3 linked regions of the Saccharobesus litoralis genome follow. The protein of the gene in region 1 interacts with the protein of each later gene in a pairwise test. Links are inferred from orthologs where the notes say so. Each region holds a gene or a part of one and is shown in the gene's direction. Other genes may lie near its edges.

The links.
Region 2: the proteins of ndk (region 1) and C2869_RS11290 interact in binary tests that used the Escherichia coli proteins (3 or more experiments, as listed by UniProt). The link is inferred for Saccharobesus litoralis from one-to-one orthologs.
Region 3: the proteins of ndk (region 1) and ung interact in binary tests that used the Escherichia coli proteins (3 or more experiments, as listed by UniProt). The link is inferred for Saccharobesus litoralis from one-to-one orthologs.

Annotation. Positions count from the first base shown.
Region 1 is NZ_CP026604.1:4,828,835-4,834,744, reverse strand. The notes cover bases 858-3,814. They hold ndk (nucleoside-diphosphate kinase), read left to right. Parts: upstream 858-2,095; coding sequence 2,096-2,533; downstream 2,534-3,814. Other genes in these bases: pilW (type IV pilus biogenesis/stability protein PilW), read left to right, coding at 3,802-3,814; C2869_RS18170 (bifunctional tRNA (adenosine(37)-C2)-methyltransferase TrmG/ribosomal RNA large subunit methyltransferase RlmN), read left to right, coding at 2,666-3,790; C2869_RS18180 (mechanosensitive ion channel family protein), read right to left, coding at 858-1,570. Also shown: C2869_RS18185 (DUF481 domain-containing protein), read right to left, coding at 1-653; more of C2869_RS18180, read right to left, coding at 752-857; more of pilW, read left to right, coding at 3,815-4,587; C2869_RS18160 (RodZ domain-containing protein), read left to right, coding at 4,584-5,582; ispG (flavodoxin-dependent (E)-4-hydroxy-3-methylbut-2-enyl-diphosphate synthase), read left to right, coding at 5,624-5,910. UniProt on the Escherichia coli protein: Major role in the synthesis of nucleoside triphosphates other than ATP. The ATP gamma phosphate is transferred to the NDP beta phosphate via a ping-pong mechanism, using a phosphorylated active-site intermediate.
Region 2 is NZ_CP026604.1:3,159,556-3,165,454, reverse strand. What follows is about bases 1,869-4,814. They hold C2869_RS11290 (5-formyltetrahydrofolate cyclo-ligase), read left to right. Parts: upstream 1,869-3,008; coding sequence 3,009-3,620; downstream 3,621-4,814. Other genes in these bases: serA (phosphoglycerate dehydrogenase), read left to right, coding at 4,579-4,814; rpiA (ribose-5-phosphate isomerase RpiA), read left to right, coding at 3,812-4,465; C2869_RS11295 (hypothetical protein), read left to right, coding at 2,497-2,985; C2869_RS11300 (putative metalloprotease CJM1_0395 family protein), read left to right, coding at 1,869-2,269. In the rest of the region: C2869_RS11310 (hypothetical protein), read left to right, coding at 1-633; C2869_RS11305 (hypothetical protein), read left to right, coding at 913-1,206; more of C2869_RS11300, read left to right, coding at 1,268-1,868; more of serA, read left to right, coding at 4,815-5,805. UniProt on the Escherichia coli protein: Involved in the removal of 5-formyltetrahydrofolate.
Region 3 is NZ_CP026604.1:3,516,022-3,521,839, forward strand. The notes cover bases 1,060-3,924. They hold ung (uracil-DNA glycosylase), read left to right. Parts: upstream 1,060-2,094; coding sequence 2,095-2,754; downstream 2,755-3,924. Other genes in these bases: thrC (threonine synthase), read left to right, coding at 1,060-1,956; C2869_RS12600 (DUF3545 family protein), read right to left, coding at 2,869-3,042; C2869_RS12605 (Kelch repeat-containing protein), read left to right, coding at 3,574-3,924. In the rest of the region: thrB (homoserine kinase), read left to right, coding at 1-672; more of thrC, read left to right, coding at 673-1,059; more of C2869_RS12605, read left to right, coding at 3,925-4,605; C2869_RS12610 (DUF4250 domain-containing protein), read left to right, coding at 4,728-4,928; C2869_RS12615 (DUF3820 family protein), read left to right, coding at 5,307-5,522; alr (alanine racemase), read right to left, coding at 5,519-5,818. UniProt on the Escherichia coli protein: Excises uracil residues from the DNA which can arise as a result of misincorporation of dUMP residues by DNA polymerase or due to deamination of cytosine.

The DNA of each region.
Region 1 (5,910 bases):
GCGGCAAAACCTGTAACAGACTTACTACGACGGTTTTTATCACTGTCGGTTGGTACTTCAAAACTAACAGCTTGGGTAAAGGTCGCGAATTCGTTTATTTTCCAGCGGTAGTCAGCGGATAAACGAATGATACCTGAATTATCTTCTTTACCTTCAGTGCCGTCCGTTTTATCAGCTTGTTTGCTCCAAACATAACCCGGACCGATGTCTGCTTTTAGTAAGCTAGTTGAAGTTTTATAAAGATGTTGGCCATAACCAGCCGATATGGTGCTGTATTTGGTCACACCACCAAATTTGTCGTCAGTGTGCGAGCCGTATACAAATAGTGATGAGCCTTTGGTATTAAGCTTGTAGTTACCTTGCGCTGACAAAAAGTATTTTTCAGCCGTTTTTTGCGTTTGTTTGACGGTATTATTGTTACTGTCTTTACTTTCGATTTCGTCTTCTTTTAATAATGCATCAAAAATGTATTGATTTGACCAAGATTCTAGTTCTTGTTTGACATCAATTTTACCTTTGATAGAAGTCGTTTCTGTGTTACCTGAAGTGAAAATAGCACCTAGCTCAGCGCTGGCTTGCCAGCTTTTTTCTTCTTCTGCTACCGCGTTTAATGCGACAACAGATAACGCAATCATTGTTAATGTTGATTTCATTTGAGGATCCTTACTGATTGATTCCAAATGTTTGAAAAATATAGATAAAAATAGATGTAGGTGGCGGCGCAATTGCCGTCACCAATTTAGCGAATGAATTAGTCTTCTTTTTTGATATGAACGTCCATTTGCGGGTAAGGAATATTAATACCGGCATCGTCTAGGGCAATTTTAATATTCTCAACCAGTGCGAATTTAACTTTCCAAAAATCACTGGTTTTAACCCAAGGGCGTACAACAAAGTTAACCGAGCTGTCACCTAATTCAGAAACGGCAACGGTATAAGCAGGCTCTTTTAATACTAGCGGTTGAGCTTCGATTTGTTCAATTAATACTTGCTTAGTTTGCTTTAGATCCGCGTCGTAACTCACACCGATTACTAGGTCAATGCGACGGGTTTCTTCGCGCGAAAAGTTAGTGATTGAACCACCCGTAATAGATGCGTTAGGTACGATCACTACTTTATTATCTGGCGTTTTAAGCGTGGTTGAAAAAACTTCAATTTTTTGCACAGAGCCTGCGACACCGCCGGCTTCGACATAATCACCGGCTTTAAAAGGGCGTAGCATGATAATTAAAACGCCAGAGGCAAAGTTAGATAACGAGTCTTTTAACGCGAGACCTACGGCTAAACCAGCCGCACCGAGAATGGCGACAAATGATGTTGTTTCAATACCTAATTGCCCTAAAGCAACTAAAACGGTGGCGGCAAGAATAAGTGCGTAAACAATATTGCTAATAAAACTGGCGACAGCGGCGTCGACATTGTTTTTAGCGAACCCTTTAGCGGTATAGGTTCCGACTGATTTAGCGATAATACGGCCAACAACAAAAATGGCGATTGCAATAACGATATTAATGGCCCAATCAGCCGCCATATCTTGGTTGTTAGAAAACCATTGGTTTATTTGATCCATAACCTTGTTCCTATGCAAATTTGATTGATGTGAAGTGATATTGATGTGAGAGAAAACGTTATAAAACTAACTAGGTATGCGTGTCAAAGCAAGTGAATTTGTTATGAAATTTAGGCTTAGTCACGTTATGGAACGCTATAACGCCGACATTGAGTTAAAGATTATAGTCAAAGCGATCAGGTTTTAGGGGAAGCCGTCAAGCTTCGAGTCCCCATGAGCATATGCTTTATTATGTGATTGGGGCGAGTAAGCGCAGACAATGAACCATAAGACCTGAGCGAGAAGACTATATTTATGATTTGATAAACAATATGTTAGCGAGATAAGGATTGTGCAAATCGTTATAAGTATAGGCTGTTAATTTCCCTAGGAGCATGGCATGCTCTTGGATAACAATAACGGAGTTGGCGTATTTTGCAACGCGCTATCCTTCTTAACATTCAATATGTTCGTTTTAACAGGGAAGGTTAAAAAAATTCTCAGCTTCGTTTCACGACTTACTTTGACTAATCGGAAAATATTCATATGGCTATTCAACGCACACTTTCTATTATCAAACCAGATGGAGTAGTAAAAGACTTAATCGGTACTATTTACAGTCGATTTGAGACAGCTGGCTTAAAAATTGTTGCTGCTAAAATGTTGCAGTTAACAACGGAGCAAGCAGAGGGCTTTTACGCTGAGCACAAAGGCAAACCTTTTTATGATGGTTTAATTGCGTTTATGACAGCTGGTCCTGTTATGGTACAAGTGTTAGAAGGTGAAAATGCAATAGCGGCTAACCGTGAAATTATGGGTACAACCAACCCAGATGAAGCGGCTCGTGGCACTATTCGTGCTGATTTTGCAACGGCTACTAATCGTAATATTTGTCACGGTTCTGATGCGCCTGAAACGGCGTCACGTGAAATTGCCTTCTTTTTTACCGATAGCGAAATTTGTCCGCGTCGCGAAGTCGTATAAAATAGATTTAACCATTTATAAAAAGGCCGCGCAGTTGTATACTGCGCGGCCTTTTTTGTATAAAGCCAATATTGAATTTTTGGCTAAAAACTGTACAATTCGCCGCGATTTTTATATAGGTAGTTTTTGTTCATGAGTGCTTCTGTTTCTAAAGTTAATTTACTTGATCTTGACCGTAAGGGTTTAAAAGAGTTTTTTGTCAGTATTGGCGAAAAAGGCTTTAGAGCTGAGCAGGTGATGAAATGGATATATCATAACGGCATGGATGATTTTTCTGAGATGAATAATCTCAGTAAAGCGTTACGTCAGAAATTAACTGACCTTTGTGAAATTAAAGGCCCAGAAATTAGCGAAAAGCAAGTGGCGAGCGACGGCACTATTAAGTACGCCATGGTGCTGGAAGGTGGTCAAGAAGTCGAGAGCGTTTGGATCCCTGATGGCGATCGCGCCACCTTATGTGTATCAAGCCAAGTAGGCTGTGCACTGGAATGTACTTTTTGCTCAACAGCGCAACAAGGTTTTAATCGTAATTTGTCGGTGAGTGAAATTATTGGTCAGGTTTGGCGAGTAGCCAAAGATATTGGTGTCGTAAGAGAAAACAACGAACGACCCATTACCAATGTGGTCATGATGGGCATGGGTGAACCACTGCTTAATCTAAAAAACCTTGTGCCAGCGCTTGAGTTGATGATGGATGATTTAGGTTTTGCTTTGTCAAAACGTCGGGTCACTGTGAGTACGTCAGGCGTGGTACCAGCGTTAGACATGTTAAAAGAGCAAATTGATGTGGCATTAGCTATATCGTTACATGCACCAAATGATGAATTACGTAATGAAATTGTGCCTATTAATAAAAAGTACAATATTCAAGAGTTTTTAGCGGCCTCGCGTCGTTATATTAAAGATTCAAAAGCCAATAAAAATGTCACTATTGAATATGTCATGCTAAATGGCATTAATGATTCAATGGACCAAGCCCATGAATTGGCCAAAGTGTTAAAAGGCACACCTTCAAAAATCAATCTGATCCCGTTTAATCCTTATCCGGGTAGCCCTTATTCGCGCTCAAGTAATTCACGAATTGATCGCTTTGCTAAAGTGTTAATGGAGTATGGTTTAGTGACGATAGTTAGGCGCACCCGAGGTGATGATATTGACGCAGCTTGTGGTCAATTAGTCGGCGATGTAAAAGATAGAACAAAACGAATGTTGAAAAAACGCGAAAAAGGCGAGAATATCAGCATTAAATCTATTTAATTTATTATTTTATGCGGATAATTGGCGCGTTACTTTTAGTCGGTATGGCAACTCACATAGCGGGTTGTGTGACAAAAACAACCTATGCTGAAAGTGGAAAACCTGTAATAGAGCGGGAACAAAACCCGACCGAGATCGCGCAAACGCGCCTAGCGCTGGCTTTACGTTATATCAATGCTGGCAACTATTCGCAGGCTAAATATAATTTAGATGCAGCGCTTAAACATGCTCCTGAAATGCCTGAGGTACATTTTAGCTTAGCTTATTATTATCAAACCGTTAACGAGTTAGACAACGCCAATCAAGCTTATTTGAAAGTGTTACAACTGCATCCAGATAATGGCGATGCCTTAAATAACTACGGCACATTTTTGTGTCAAACAGAACGGTTTGTCGAAGCTGAACAATATTTTTTAAAAGCAGTTGCGCAAGATGAGTACATAAGAGAGTCGCAAACTTATGTTAATTTAGGCGTCTGTTTGCTGGAAAATAAACAAAAACAAAAAGCACACAGTTACTTATTAAAAGCACTTGAACATAACCCCTACAATGTAAAAGCATTGATGGAATTAACCGAATTATCCTTAGATGCGCGCCAATTACAGGAAGCGCGTAATTATTTGCAGCGTTACGAAAAAGCGACCCGATCTGGCCGTTCAGCCCGCAGTTTATGGTTGGGCTATCAAATTGAAAGCCAGCTTAAAAATAATATGGGTGCTGAACAATATGGTCGTACCTTGGTACGCTTTTATCCAAATGCTTCTCAAACTAAAGCTTATATTGAACTTACTCGATGATGACTGAAAAAATAGAACAAGAACAACTTACAGAAAGTCAGCCTACGCCGGGACAAATGCTGCAAGAGTTACGCGAGTTACAAAAATTGTCTCGCCAAGATGTGGCTGATAGCTTGAATTTAAAAATTGATATCATTGAAAAAATTGAGAAAAATCAATTCAAAGATATCGGCACACCTTTGTTTGTTCGTGGCTATTTAAAGTCTTGCGCCAAGCTATACGGTATTGAAGAAGAAAGCGTCATGGCTTTGTATGATGCCATGTCTGACGCGCCGCAAGTTCAACGGGTTAAAATGACTAGCTTTTCACGCCGTACCTCGCGTGAAGCGCACGATAGTCGCTTAATGTTAGCAACTTATATCATTATTGCGATAGTCATTTTGTCGTTTGTATTATGGTGGTGGCAGCGCGATCAAGCACCAACGTTTAACTCGTTGGTTGACGTTGTTAATGAGCAAGTGAGTGACACTCAAGCTGCTGATCCCACTTCATCTGCGAGTGATGAGCAAAAAGTACTAAGTGCAGGCGAGCCAAGTGCAGATGAGCCAAGTACAGATGAGCTTGCTCAGCCATTAGACAGTGTTGCGCTAGATGAGACGCCACAACAAGAATTAGCTAATCAAGAGCAAGCTAGTTCAACAGCCATTTCCGCTGCACCATTGGTTCAAGATCCAACACCGAAAACAATTGCAGCTGACAGCTCGCAGCAGTCAACTGCTTTATTAAACGTTGCAACACCAGATGGTGCCGTCGCAATGGAATTAACCTTTATTGACGATTGTTGGCTGGTGATCACGGACGCAACCGGTCGAGAAATTGCCAATGGTGTTAAGAAAAAAGGTTACGTTATGCCTGTTTCTGGCGTTGCGCCGGTTAGTTTTGTATTGGGTGCACCTGAAAATGTCAGTATGACATTTGATGGTAAAACGATTGATATGACCCAGTTTAAGGCCGGACGCGTTGCACGATTTAGTTTACCGTTTGATCATGAATAAGCGTGTAAAAGTTATTTTCCCAATTTATTAGTGAGTTAAGCATGTTTCACGAGTCTCCAATTAAGCGTAAACCCACCAAGAAAATTTGGGTTGGTAAAGTACCAGTCGGTGGTGATGCACCGATTTCTGTTCAGTCAATGACAAATACAGAAACGACAGATGTTGATGCAACTGTCGCGCAAATTCAGCGTATTGCTGATGCCGGTGCCGATATTGTGCGTGTTTCTGTACCGACAATGGAGGCAGCAGAAGCGTTTAAATTGATTAAACAACGAGTGGATGTTCCACTAGTAACAGATATTCACTTTGATTATCGCATAGCGTTACA
Region 2 (5,899 bases), 1.7 Mb from region 1 along the record:
TTAATCGAATCGACATTGGCAGAAGGGTTTAGCTTTCTATTTATGGCAAAGAAAGATGACCATAAGTACCTGTATGACTGGTTAGCGGCTTATGAGTCACTATCTAGTCAGTCATACACAGATGAAAAAGACGTGACTCACCAATTTAGTTGGCAAAATGATGTGCCACTTCATGGTGGCGAAAAGAGTATCCATGTCAATTATCTAGAATATCGGCAAATCAAAAAGGGTAAACAGACATATCTTGGTAGCTGGGTCAGTGACATTGAGATAAATAAAGACAATGTGATTGCGTTGGCGAAAGCAGGGCGCTGTCGATGGAAAATAGAAAACGAATGCTTCAACAGCCTTAAAAACCAAGGGTATGAAGTTGAACATAACTACGGTCATGGCCACGAGAATTTAAGTTACAACATGTACCTACTGACCTTGCTTGCCTTTTTCTACCATCAAATCTTTGAATTGACAGATGGAGCGTACCAACAGTGTCGGCAAGAGTACGGTTCAAAGCGTTTTTTATGGGAAAACTTCAGAGTCACAATCCGGTATGTTTTGTTTGATTCATGGGCAGATTTAATGACTCATCTACTCACAGACCATGAAATTACAGAGGAAGCTTATTATCGACCTTAAGTAGAGAAATTGTGAATAAAGGATGCTGAAGCATAGGTTCACCCCTGCGCGAAGCATAGAGATTAAATGGGTCCCACCAATCTAAGATGGCTTAACTTGGCAAAATAACAGTAAAAAGGCCATCAGTGCTTGCATATACAGCTTCACCAATAATTGCTGTAAGATCTATCAAAAACTTTAATTTGTCTGATTTTTATACGATAATAGAAAGAGGTGTAGTAGTCGGTATGTGATTTTTTTCACAGCCAAACAATATGTTTTTTTGCAATAGGTGGTTGTATGCAAATTGGATCCGCTTTTAATACAAGTTTAGCAGGGTTACAAAAAGCATCAGAGGGTATAAGCCAAACCTCCCACAAAATTGCATCAGAAAGTTTGCCGCAACAACGCGAAGCATTACAAAGCAAAGCAGAAGAACAAAGCTTAGCTGAAAACGCTAACCGTGAGCCAATAACGTCTACTACAGATAAATTAACCTCTTTGTTAGAGCAACGTAATGCCGCGAGTGCCAATATCAAAGCGTTACAAACAACTGACGAAGTAATTGGTAAAATTATCGACTTAAAAGCTTAACGCTGATTAATTCGATAGTTTTTTAATTTGATAGGCGCGTATACGAGCAAACTGACTGACCATGAACATAGTTACCCAGTTTCCTGTTAACTTAAATCTCAATACGGCAAACCCGCACACAGAGCAGGCCCGTAAAGATGCGCTTGCCCGTCAATTAATTCCGCAAACCACTGAATCCGAAAATTCCGCCGCCGAGCGTGGTTTAGGCTCAGATAGCGAAAAAGCAGCTGGCCGACAGCAGCCTCTTACCTACGATTATATAAAATCACAACAACAAGCTCAGGCTGAAGAGTCACGCCAGCAAGATGTACAAAACCAAGGCGAACAAAAAGACGCGACGGACGATCAAGAAAATCGTGGTAAAGATCGTCAGCAAGCTCAACAAGAAGAGCAAGAACGCCAACAACTAGCCGAATTAAAAGAGCGTGATCGCGAAGTCAAAACGCATGAACAAGCACACGCATCTATCGGTGGCCAATATGCGGGTTCACCTAGCTATGAATATGAAAAAGGCCCTGATGGTAATCGCTACGCTGTCGGTGGTGAAGTCAAAATTGATGTGTCGGAAGTGCCTAACGACCCTGAGGCTACAGCCCGTAAAATGGAGCAAGTGCAAAGAGCCGCACTAGCGCCTGCTGAACCTTCAGCTCAGGATCGTCGTGTTGCAGCAGAAGCGGCATCTAAACGCCAGTCAGCGCAAGCTGAAATGCTACAAGACACAATAGAGTCAAGTCAAAATTCGCCCGACGTTAGCGCTGCAACGCCCAGCCAACCTAGTGCACCTGCCAAGGTTATTAAAGCCGATGCAATAGAAGCTGAGAATATCAACGTTGAGCCTGTTCCGGTATTTGAAGCCAAAGCCTCTTTAGCCTATGAAGAAACGGCCGCACTTAATCAAGATAATAACGTAACCGCTACAGCAAATTCTTCTGAAGCAACACTACGTTTTAGCGATACGATTGCCCAAGCTGACGAACGTATCACTACGCGCGCACTCAAAATACAGCGCCATTACCACACTAATAGCTTACCTCGCGAAACCCATATTTCGGCTTACGCTTAATTCCAGTTTGAGTTAACAAGACCTGAATCAGGACGTATAATAGTACTGCGACACAAAAGTTCTGACATGTTGTTGAGTTCGTTTTATTAGCAACCTAAGTAGAAAAGCGTGCGAGATTAAAGACCCGTTCCATTGTAGGGCCGAATTTATTTCGGCTAACGAAAGGTTTGTCGATGTAAAATCGACCCTACAATTTAGCAAGTGGTTATATACTCACAGGATGAAACATGCCCATTTGGCAAAAGATAAAACAACGCTGGTTACACCTTTCTTATTGGCAAAAACAATTTTGTTTTTTTACCTTAATCGCCAGTATTTATGTTTGCACAAACCAAGAATATGCTAGCGCGATTAGCTTTGTGCTCATTGGCGCATTTATTGGCGGTTTTCTGCCAAGCGAAAAATTAGTATCTGAGCAATGGGTTGAGAATATTCACTCTTGTATTCAGGTGACACCCGACGCCATCATAGTTAATGAACACAAATTATCTGGCAAGCAAATAAGCCAAGTGGTACTGGATAAAATTAATAAGCAAAATCTGACTCACTATGACATCGGCCAACTTGCTTGGCTAACTGATCAAAATCAAGTTGGCTTGGTGCATTTCCCTTATACCAAAGGTGGTCAATTAAAGTTCTTTTTTCCTGTAGAGCAAGTCGATGATCTTCGCCTGTTAATAACCCAGCAATTGTCGTACGTGACATTGATTAAATAAACGCTATTAATATAAAACCAAAGATGACCAAACAAGCTCTCGAACCCAGAAAAGCCCTACGCCAACAAATACGCCAAGCTCGTCAAGCTCTGACTCCACAACAGCAACAAGCGGCTGCGCAATCTATACTCAAGCAAGTAAAAATATGGTTTAACTCGCATTGCCATCAACAGCCAATTAAAAACGTGGCTATATATCTCGCCAATGATGGTGAGCTAAATACGCATTTAATTATTGATTGGTTATGGCAACAAAATATCACGGTTTATTTACCGGTATTGCACCCTTTTACAGCGGGTCATCTGTTATTTTTACAATACCAAAAAGACGAGCCTTTAATCCTGAATAAATTTGGTATTAGTGAGCCCCAGCTATCAAGCCAAGCAATATGTCCCGTTAAAGAATTGGATGTGGTTTTTACTCCATTAGTCGCCTTTGACCAGCAAGGGCAAAGGCTTGGCATGGGAGGTGGCTATTACGATCGCACCTTCGCATTTAGCTTGTTGCAACCACAAACTAAACCCTTACTAGTGGGCTTAGCGCATGACTGCCAATATCTACCTTCTTTACCAAATCAAGCTTGGGATGTGCCATTACCGACAATTATTACCCCAAGTGAAATATTTTCATTTTAAACATGCTTGAATAACAGCTTTTTTTATGGCGAATAATCAGGCTTTCACGTATCATACCCGCCAAAATTTTCTCATCGATTAACAAGCCATCAAAGAGCTTGGTTCAAGTAAGCTAGCGCACGCCAATAAGCCGCAAAAGCTTTTGTTTTAATGTCAGACACACTAATAAACCAGCGACAGGTAAACCAAACGTGGATCAAAATCAAAAAAAGAAAGCCGTGGGCGAAGCCGCAGTAAAATTTGTCAAACCAGGCGACATCATTGGTGTTGGCACTGGCTCTACCGTAAATTATTTTATTGACGCACTTGCGCCAATCGCGCATGAAATAAAAGGTGCCGTGTCAAGCTCAGAAGCGTCCACCGAAAAATTAAAAGCACTCGGTATTGAAGTATATAGCTTAAATGACGTAGATAGTTTAGATGTTTATGTTGATGGCGCAGATGAAATAAACGCGGATAAAGCCATGATCAAAGGCGGTGGTGCAGCGTTAACTCGAGAAAAAATCGTTTCGGCTGTCGCTAAAAAGTTCGTTTGCATAATTGATGACAGCAAAATGGTAGACACATTAGGTGAATTTCCTCTACCTGTTGAAGTTATCCCGATGGCACGCAGTTATGTAGCCAGAGAAATTGTCAGTCTTGGTGGTGATCCTGTCTACCGCCAAGGGGTCGTTACCGATAACGGCAATGTGATCTTAGACGTTCACAACTTACGCATAGATGCCCCTATGCACTTAGAAACCCAACTCAACCAAATAGTCGGCGTTGTCACTAATGGTTTGTTTGCGCATCGCGGCGCAGATATCGTGTTGGTCGCCGATAATAACGGTGTAAAAGAGATATAAAAAACAGTACAATTATATCGATTCGTTTTATGTATTTTTACGGTACGTGAGGCGCAAGCAACCAGAATATCTAGTTATTTGCGTAGTAAACGATACCCAACTGGTCAGAGAAAATGAGCAACTATTCTTTAGCTAAAGATAAAATCAAAGTCCTTCTACTAGAAGGCGTGCATCAAACAGCCGTGGAAACCTTACGTAACAATGGGTATTCAAATATTGAGTATTTGAAAACTTCATTACCTGAAGAAGAGCTGATTGAAAAAATCAAGGACGTTCATTTTATTGGTATTCGCTCTCGTACTCACTTAACCGAAAAAGTTTTAAACGCTGCTGAAAAATTAGTTGGCATAGGCTGTTTTTGTATTGGTACTAACCAAGTTGATTTAAGTGCAGCACAAGCCTTAGGTGTACCTGTATTTAATGCTCCTTTTTCAAACACGCGTAGCGTAGCTGAGCTAGTATTAGGCCAAACCTTATTATTATTACGTCAAATCCCTGCTAAAAATGCCAAAGCCCACCGTGGTGGCTGGGATAAGTCAGCTGTAGGTTCATACGAAGCCCGTGGTAAAACGCTAGGTATTATCGGCTATGGCCACATCGGCACGCAGCTAGGTATCTTGGCTGAAACTATCGGCATGCAGGTTATTTTCTATGATGTAGAAGATAAGCTACCTTTAGGTAACGCTAAGCAAGTCTCTAAGTTAGATCTATTAGCCAAGGCTGACGTGGTATCACTTCATGTACCTGAAACGCCACAAACTAAAAACATGTTTGGTGCGGCCGACTTAGAAGCCATGAAGCAAGGTGCTATCTTAATCAATGCTTCACGCGGTACTGTGGTCGATATTGATGCATTAGCGGAATCAATCAAAAGTGGCAAACTGTCTGGCGCAGCTATTGACGTATTCCCAGTTGAGCCAAAAGGTAATGATGAAGAATTCCAATCGCCACTACGCGGTTTAGACAATGTTATTTTGACGCCGCACATTGGTGGTAGCACTCAAGAAGCGCAAGAGAATATCGGTATCGAAGTAGCTGGTAAACTGGCTAAATATAGCGACAACGGCTCTACGCTTTCTGCGGTTAACTTCCCTGAAGCGTCACTACCTGAGCATGCAGGTCGCAGCCGCTTGTTACACATTCACAAAAACCAACCGGGTGTGTTAACAAAAATCAACTTATTGTTTGCTGAGAAAAACATCAATATCTCAGCTCAGTTCCTTCAAACCAATGCCGAAATTGGGTATGTAGTGATTGAAGTTGATTCAGATGACGCAGAAGCAGCGTTAGAAGAATTAAAGCAAATTGACGGTACTATTCGAGCTCGTGTACTACATTAATTAACACATGCTCCTTAAACGTCATAAAAGGGTGCCAATGAGCACCCTTTTTTATATCTATCTCTCTACTTTTTATTTACCACAAGCTATTTTC
Region 3 (5,818 bases), 1.3 Mb from region 1 along the record:
AACTTGCCTATAGGCAGTGGTTTAGGTTCTAGCGCGTCATCGATTGTTGCCGCACTTGCCGCATTAAACGCCTTTTTTGAGTATCCATTAGACAAAGAAACCTTGTTACGTTTAATGGGGAAATTAGAAGGGCAAATCTCAGGCAGTATTCATTATGATAATGTCGCTCCTTGTTATTTAGGCGGCTTACAACTAATGGTAGAAAGCGAAGACAAGGTCAGTATTACATTACCTTGTTTTGATGACTGGTATTGGACTATTTGTTATTCGGGAGCCAGTGTTTCTACGGCCGCCGCGCGCGATATTTTACCAAAAGAATACTCAACTAAAACGACAATTGATTTTGGCCGCCAGCTTGCGGTATTTACTCATGCTTTGTACGCTGGCGACAAACCTCTCGCAGCGTCTATGATTAAAGATGTATTGGCTGAACCTTATCGTAAGTCTTTATTAGCGGGATTTGATGATGCTCGGGCTTATGCCGAGTCGCAAGGTGCCTTAGCTTTTGGTATTTCGGGCTCTGGCCCAACAGTATTCGCTGTTTCAGAAAGTGCAGAAGCAGCAGAGAACATTCGTGCATGGCTGCAAGACAATTATTGTCAAAATGAATTCGGTTTTAGCCATGTTTGTAAAATTGATAATGATGGTACAGCCATCACAGAGGACAAATAAGTGGAATTGTTTAACTTAAAAGATCCTTCAGAAGTTGTAAGTTTTAGCCAAGCGGTTCAGCAAGGTTTAGGTAAAAATCAAGGCTTATTCTTTCCGAAAAATATTCCAACCATTGACGATATTGATAGCTTTCTTGCAAAGCCATTTAATCAACGTAGTGCAGAGTTATTGGGTCAGTTTATCGGTGATGAAGTTGATGCAGCGACTTTACAAAAAATGGTGGATAACGCCTTTCAATTTCCTGCTCCGGTAAGCCAAGTTTCAGACAATGTTTATTCATTAGAGCTTTATCATGGTCCAACTTTAGCGTTTAAAGACTTTGGCGCGCGTTTTATGGCACAGTGTTTAGCGCAATTTAGTGATAAAGAAAAAATTACTATTTTAACAGCGACATCGGGCGATACTGGTGCAGCTGTTGCTCATGCGTTTTATGGTTTAAAAGGTATTGATGTTGTTATTCTTTATCCTAAAGGCATGATCAGTTCGCTACAGGAAAAGCTTTTCTGTACTTTAGGTGAAAACATCCACACTGTTGAAGTCGACGGTGATTTTGATAGCTGCCAGCAGCTTGTTAAAGACTCATTCGATTCCACTGAGATCCGTGATGGTTTGCACTTAAACTCAGCTAACTCTATCAATATTAGTCGTTTATTAGCGCAGGTTTGCTATTACTTTGAAGCGATAGCGCAGTTACCAAAAGAAGAACGCGCTAAAGCAGTTATTTCTGTACCGAGCGGAAACTTTGGTAATTTAACGGCTGCAGTGATTGCTAAAGCCATGGGACTACCTATTAAGCGTTTTATTGCCGCGACTAATGTTAATGATACCGTGCCGCGTTACCTTAAAACAGGTGAATGGTCGCCTAACAAAACTATTGCCACTTTATCGAATGCAATGGATGTTAGCGCGCCAAATAACTGGCCGCGTATTGAAGCTATGGTTGAGTATGGTTATACAGATAAAGCGCTTATCACTGGCGACAGTGTTGACGAAGAATACACGCAAATAGCCGTTAAACAGCTAAACGAACTAGGTTACGTTAGCGAACCTCACGCTGGTGTTGCCTACAAAGCACTTAAGCGTTCATTAGCTGATGATGAAGTGGGGATATTCTTAGGAACTGCTCATCCAGCTAAGTTTAAAGAATCAGTTGAAAATATTTTAGGTACGCCTGTGGCTTTACCTAAAGAATTAGCAGAAGTGGCGAATAAAACCATTTTATCTGATGAGTTACCGGCTGACTTTGAAGCGCTTAAAGCTTACATGATCAAAAAGCTTGGTTAATTGTCTAACTACGAAGTTTAGTTAACCATAACGCTTATATGAGTAACAAAGCCCTGCCTTGCAGGGCTTTGTTGTATATGCGGTAATACTTTTAACGGAAACATTGAAATCGGACAGCCTTTAAATCGGAAAATGATGATGACAACTTGGACTGAATTGATTAACAAAGAAGAACAAAAGGATTATTTCAAACAAGTAATGGCATTTGTTCAAGCGGAGCGTGAGGCTGACAAAACCATTTATCCACCACAAGATCAGGTTTTTTCCGCTTTTAACTCAACCGAATTTGATGATGTACAGGTCGTTATTTTGGGACAGGATCCGTATCATGGTCCAGGACAAGCGCATGGATTATGTTTTTCTGTGTTGCCTGACATTAAGGTTCCGCCGAGCTTGGTCAATATTTACAAAGAGCTGGCGAGTGACATAGACGGCTTTACTATTCCACAGCAGGGTTATTTACAATCATGGGCTGAGCAGGGAGTGTTGTTGTTAAATACGGTATTAACAGTCGAGCAAGGTAAAGCCCACTCTCATGCCAAGTGTGGTTGGGAAACGTTTACCGATGCAATGATTGCAGCGTTGAATGAGTCCAAGCAAGGCTTAGTGTTTTTACTTTGGGGGGCTCACGCTCAAAAGAAAGGGCGTTTTATTGATCGCACTAAACATCATGTGTTGGAGTCAGTTCATCCATCTCCTTTGTCGGCTCACAGAGGTTTTTTCGGGTGTCGTCATTTTTCGAAAACCAATCAGTTATTACAAAAAATGGCTAAAACACCGATTAATTGGCAAGTCTAGCACAAGTCACTCGAGTGAAATTAGCAAGTATTGCGTATAGTCAATACTTGCTAATTACCTTGTTCAACATGCATTGTACAAGCAAAAACGGCTCCCAAAAGGAGCCGTTTTTAATTAAATTGCAATGCTGTCAAAGTCGACTTCATCTAAGAAATCCAATTCTTTTAACTCGCGACGTAGACGATGTTTATCTTTAAGCATCTCTATTTCACGCCATTTTCGCTTTTGGGCTGGGCGGCCTCGTGAAGCTTTTTCTATGTTAGCCATTTCAGTATTGTTGCTTTCCATGATTGCTCCTTATTTTATGGGCATTGCTTTAGTATCTTTAGTTCGCAGTAAATCAAAATCATGTTAATAAATTGTGACGTTTATATAACAGTCAAATGAAATGCGAGTATTTATTATCTGCGCCATTGCTTGCCTGAAAGCAGGCTTATCTTTCGTCATTGAAAGAAAATAAAACCTCATTACTGTTAAATGTTAAAGGATATGTAATGAGTTAATCAGTAAGCTTTGTATTATGTCATTTCTCAGAGCGCATTTTTATCAAGCTTGATATTGCCGTTCTTGTATAAATTTAAGGTCGACACGTCAAGGCTCTGAATCGTTAACACTTGTTACTAAACCCAAACTTAGTTTATTTAGGGTTCCAATTTCAAGTGTTTTTTACCCAAAAGTTGTTAGTTTTTTGCTCGTCGATGTGACAGCAGAGGATAACTTCACGAAATATTGCATTCGTAATAGTAAATATTAATACATAAACTGCAAACAATTGCTGGTATAAGGGTGCTTACACGATTGTTTTTAAAGAGTTTAATCATGAATACTTTGTTTAGTCAGTGGTACGCAAATACTCGAATCATTACTGCTGTTGTAATGAGTGTTGTGGTTTTGTCTGCTTGTATGTCGACTTCAGAGCCGATAATGGCCTCAAAAGTCGCGAGTTGGCAGACAGTAAAAACACAAGGTAAGTTGCAAAACCGTCATGAAGCTGGGCTAGTTGCCTTGGGCGATAAGCTGTATTTACTCGGTGGCCGCGGCAAGAAAAACGTTAATGTATATGACGTTAACAGTAATACTTGGTCGATAAAATCAAAAATGCCAATGCAAATGCATCATTTTCAGCCAGTGGTTTTTAATGAGAAAATATACATTTTAGGGGCGATGACAGGTGGCTATCCACGAGAAGACGCAGTGCCTAATGTATGGATATATGATCCGAGTTTAGATTCGTGGCAAAAGAGTCACGCCATTCCAGAAAATCGTCGTCGTGGCGGGGCTGGAGTGAGTGTTTACAAAAATAAAATTTATCTGACATCAGGCATTACGGATGGTCACTACACAGGATCAGTCACTTGGTTTGATGAATATGATCCGGTTACAGGTCAATGGCGAGTGCTAAAGGATGCATTAAAACCACGCGATCATTTTCAAACCGCAGTGATTGGCAATAAACTTTATGCAGCAGGTGGTCGTACGACATCGGCTAAAACCAAACAAGTTTTTAATTTGGTTGTTAAGCAAGTTGACGTATATGATTTTGAAACTGAAACTTGGTCAGCATTGAATTTAGATTTACCCACAGGACGGGCAGGGCATTCAGTCTTTGCGCTTGACCATAGGTTAATTGTTGTTGGCGGCGAATCTAACCAGCGAATAGCCCACGCTGATGTGGAGGTATACAATACGTTAGTCGGTCAATGGTACACAGGGGCCTCACTAGAACGAGGACGACATGGCACCGGTATTGGCCAAATCGCTGATCAGCTTTGGACAGTGAGCGGTTCAGGTAATCGCGGAGGTCGTCCAGAATTACCCAGTACAGAATCAATTAAAGTATCAGATATATAACTAATTGATTTTAATCTAACTTTGAAAAATGGGTGCTGAGGCACCCATTTTTATTTGGTTAAATAGTGAACTCTTTACTAAACTGATCTTGATGTCAGCACGATAGGTAAGTGAGGTAAGCTATGGATATGACGTCTTGTGTCAATATGGACCCTAATATTTTACTTGGGATCGTTAACGATAAATTACGCCACGAATGTGGAAATTTGCAAAGCTTAGCGGCTTTGATGGATGTAGATGAAGATCGCTTAGAGGATAAATTAGCAGGGATTGGTTTTCATTATGATGTAGGGCAAAATCAATTTAGTCCAGATTTAGAGTAAATATAGTCTTCTCGCTCAGGTCTTATGGTTCATTGTCAGCGCTTACTCGCCCCAATCACATAGTAGAGCATATGCTCATGGGGTTTCGAAGCTTGCCTACATGGATGTAGGTAAGGAGCGAGAGCACGGATGCGGTAGCTTTGACGGCTTCCCCTAAAACCTGATCGCTTTGAGTAAATAAAATATTTACGCTAGCTTTTTAGTACACAGGCCGACATCCGTCGGTCTGTTTTTTTGTTTATATGCTTAATGGCACGGCAATCAAATAAATCTCATAATTCAAAATCATCAGTGTGAAGTTGCAAATTAACTAAAGTTAATAGAATCGCTGGAAGAAGATGATAAGATCTGGGCAATGAATTTAAATTCTCAGATTCTATGTTTGATAAAAATGATTTAGTCCGCTTGGCTCAGGTACAAATGCCATTTGGTAAATACAGTGGTCGCGTACTAATTGATTTACCCGAGGAATACTTATTGTGGTTTCAGAATAAAGGCTTTCCGCAAGGCCAGTTAGGTCAATTGATGGCGCTAGCACTGGCAATTAAAATGGAAGGGCTACAAGGACTGGTTAAGCCGCTAAAGTCAAACTAACTCGCTATTTCAACTATTTTCCCGTCAGTGATATAGGCTCGGCTTACGCGGGTTGTTAACGTACAGGTCAATTCATAAGGAATGGTATCAGCATAGGCTGCAACCTTTTCTATGGCCACATGCTGCCCCCATAATTCAACCATATCGCCATTTTGGTCTTGCGCATTATTGCCTAAGTCTACTGTGATCATATCCATTGATACTCGACCGACCAAGGGCACTATTCTGCCGTTGACCCACACAGGTGTACCTGATTTTGCATGACGAGGATAACCGTCACCATAGCCTATCGCGAC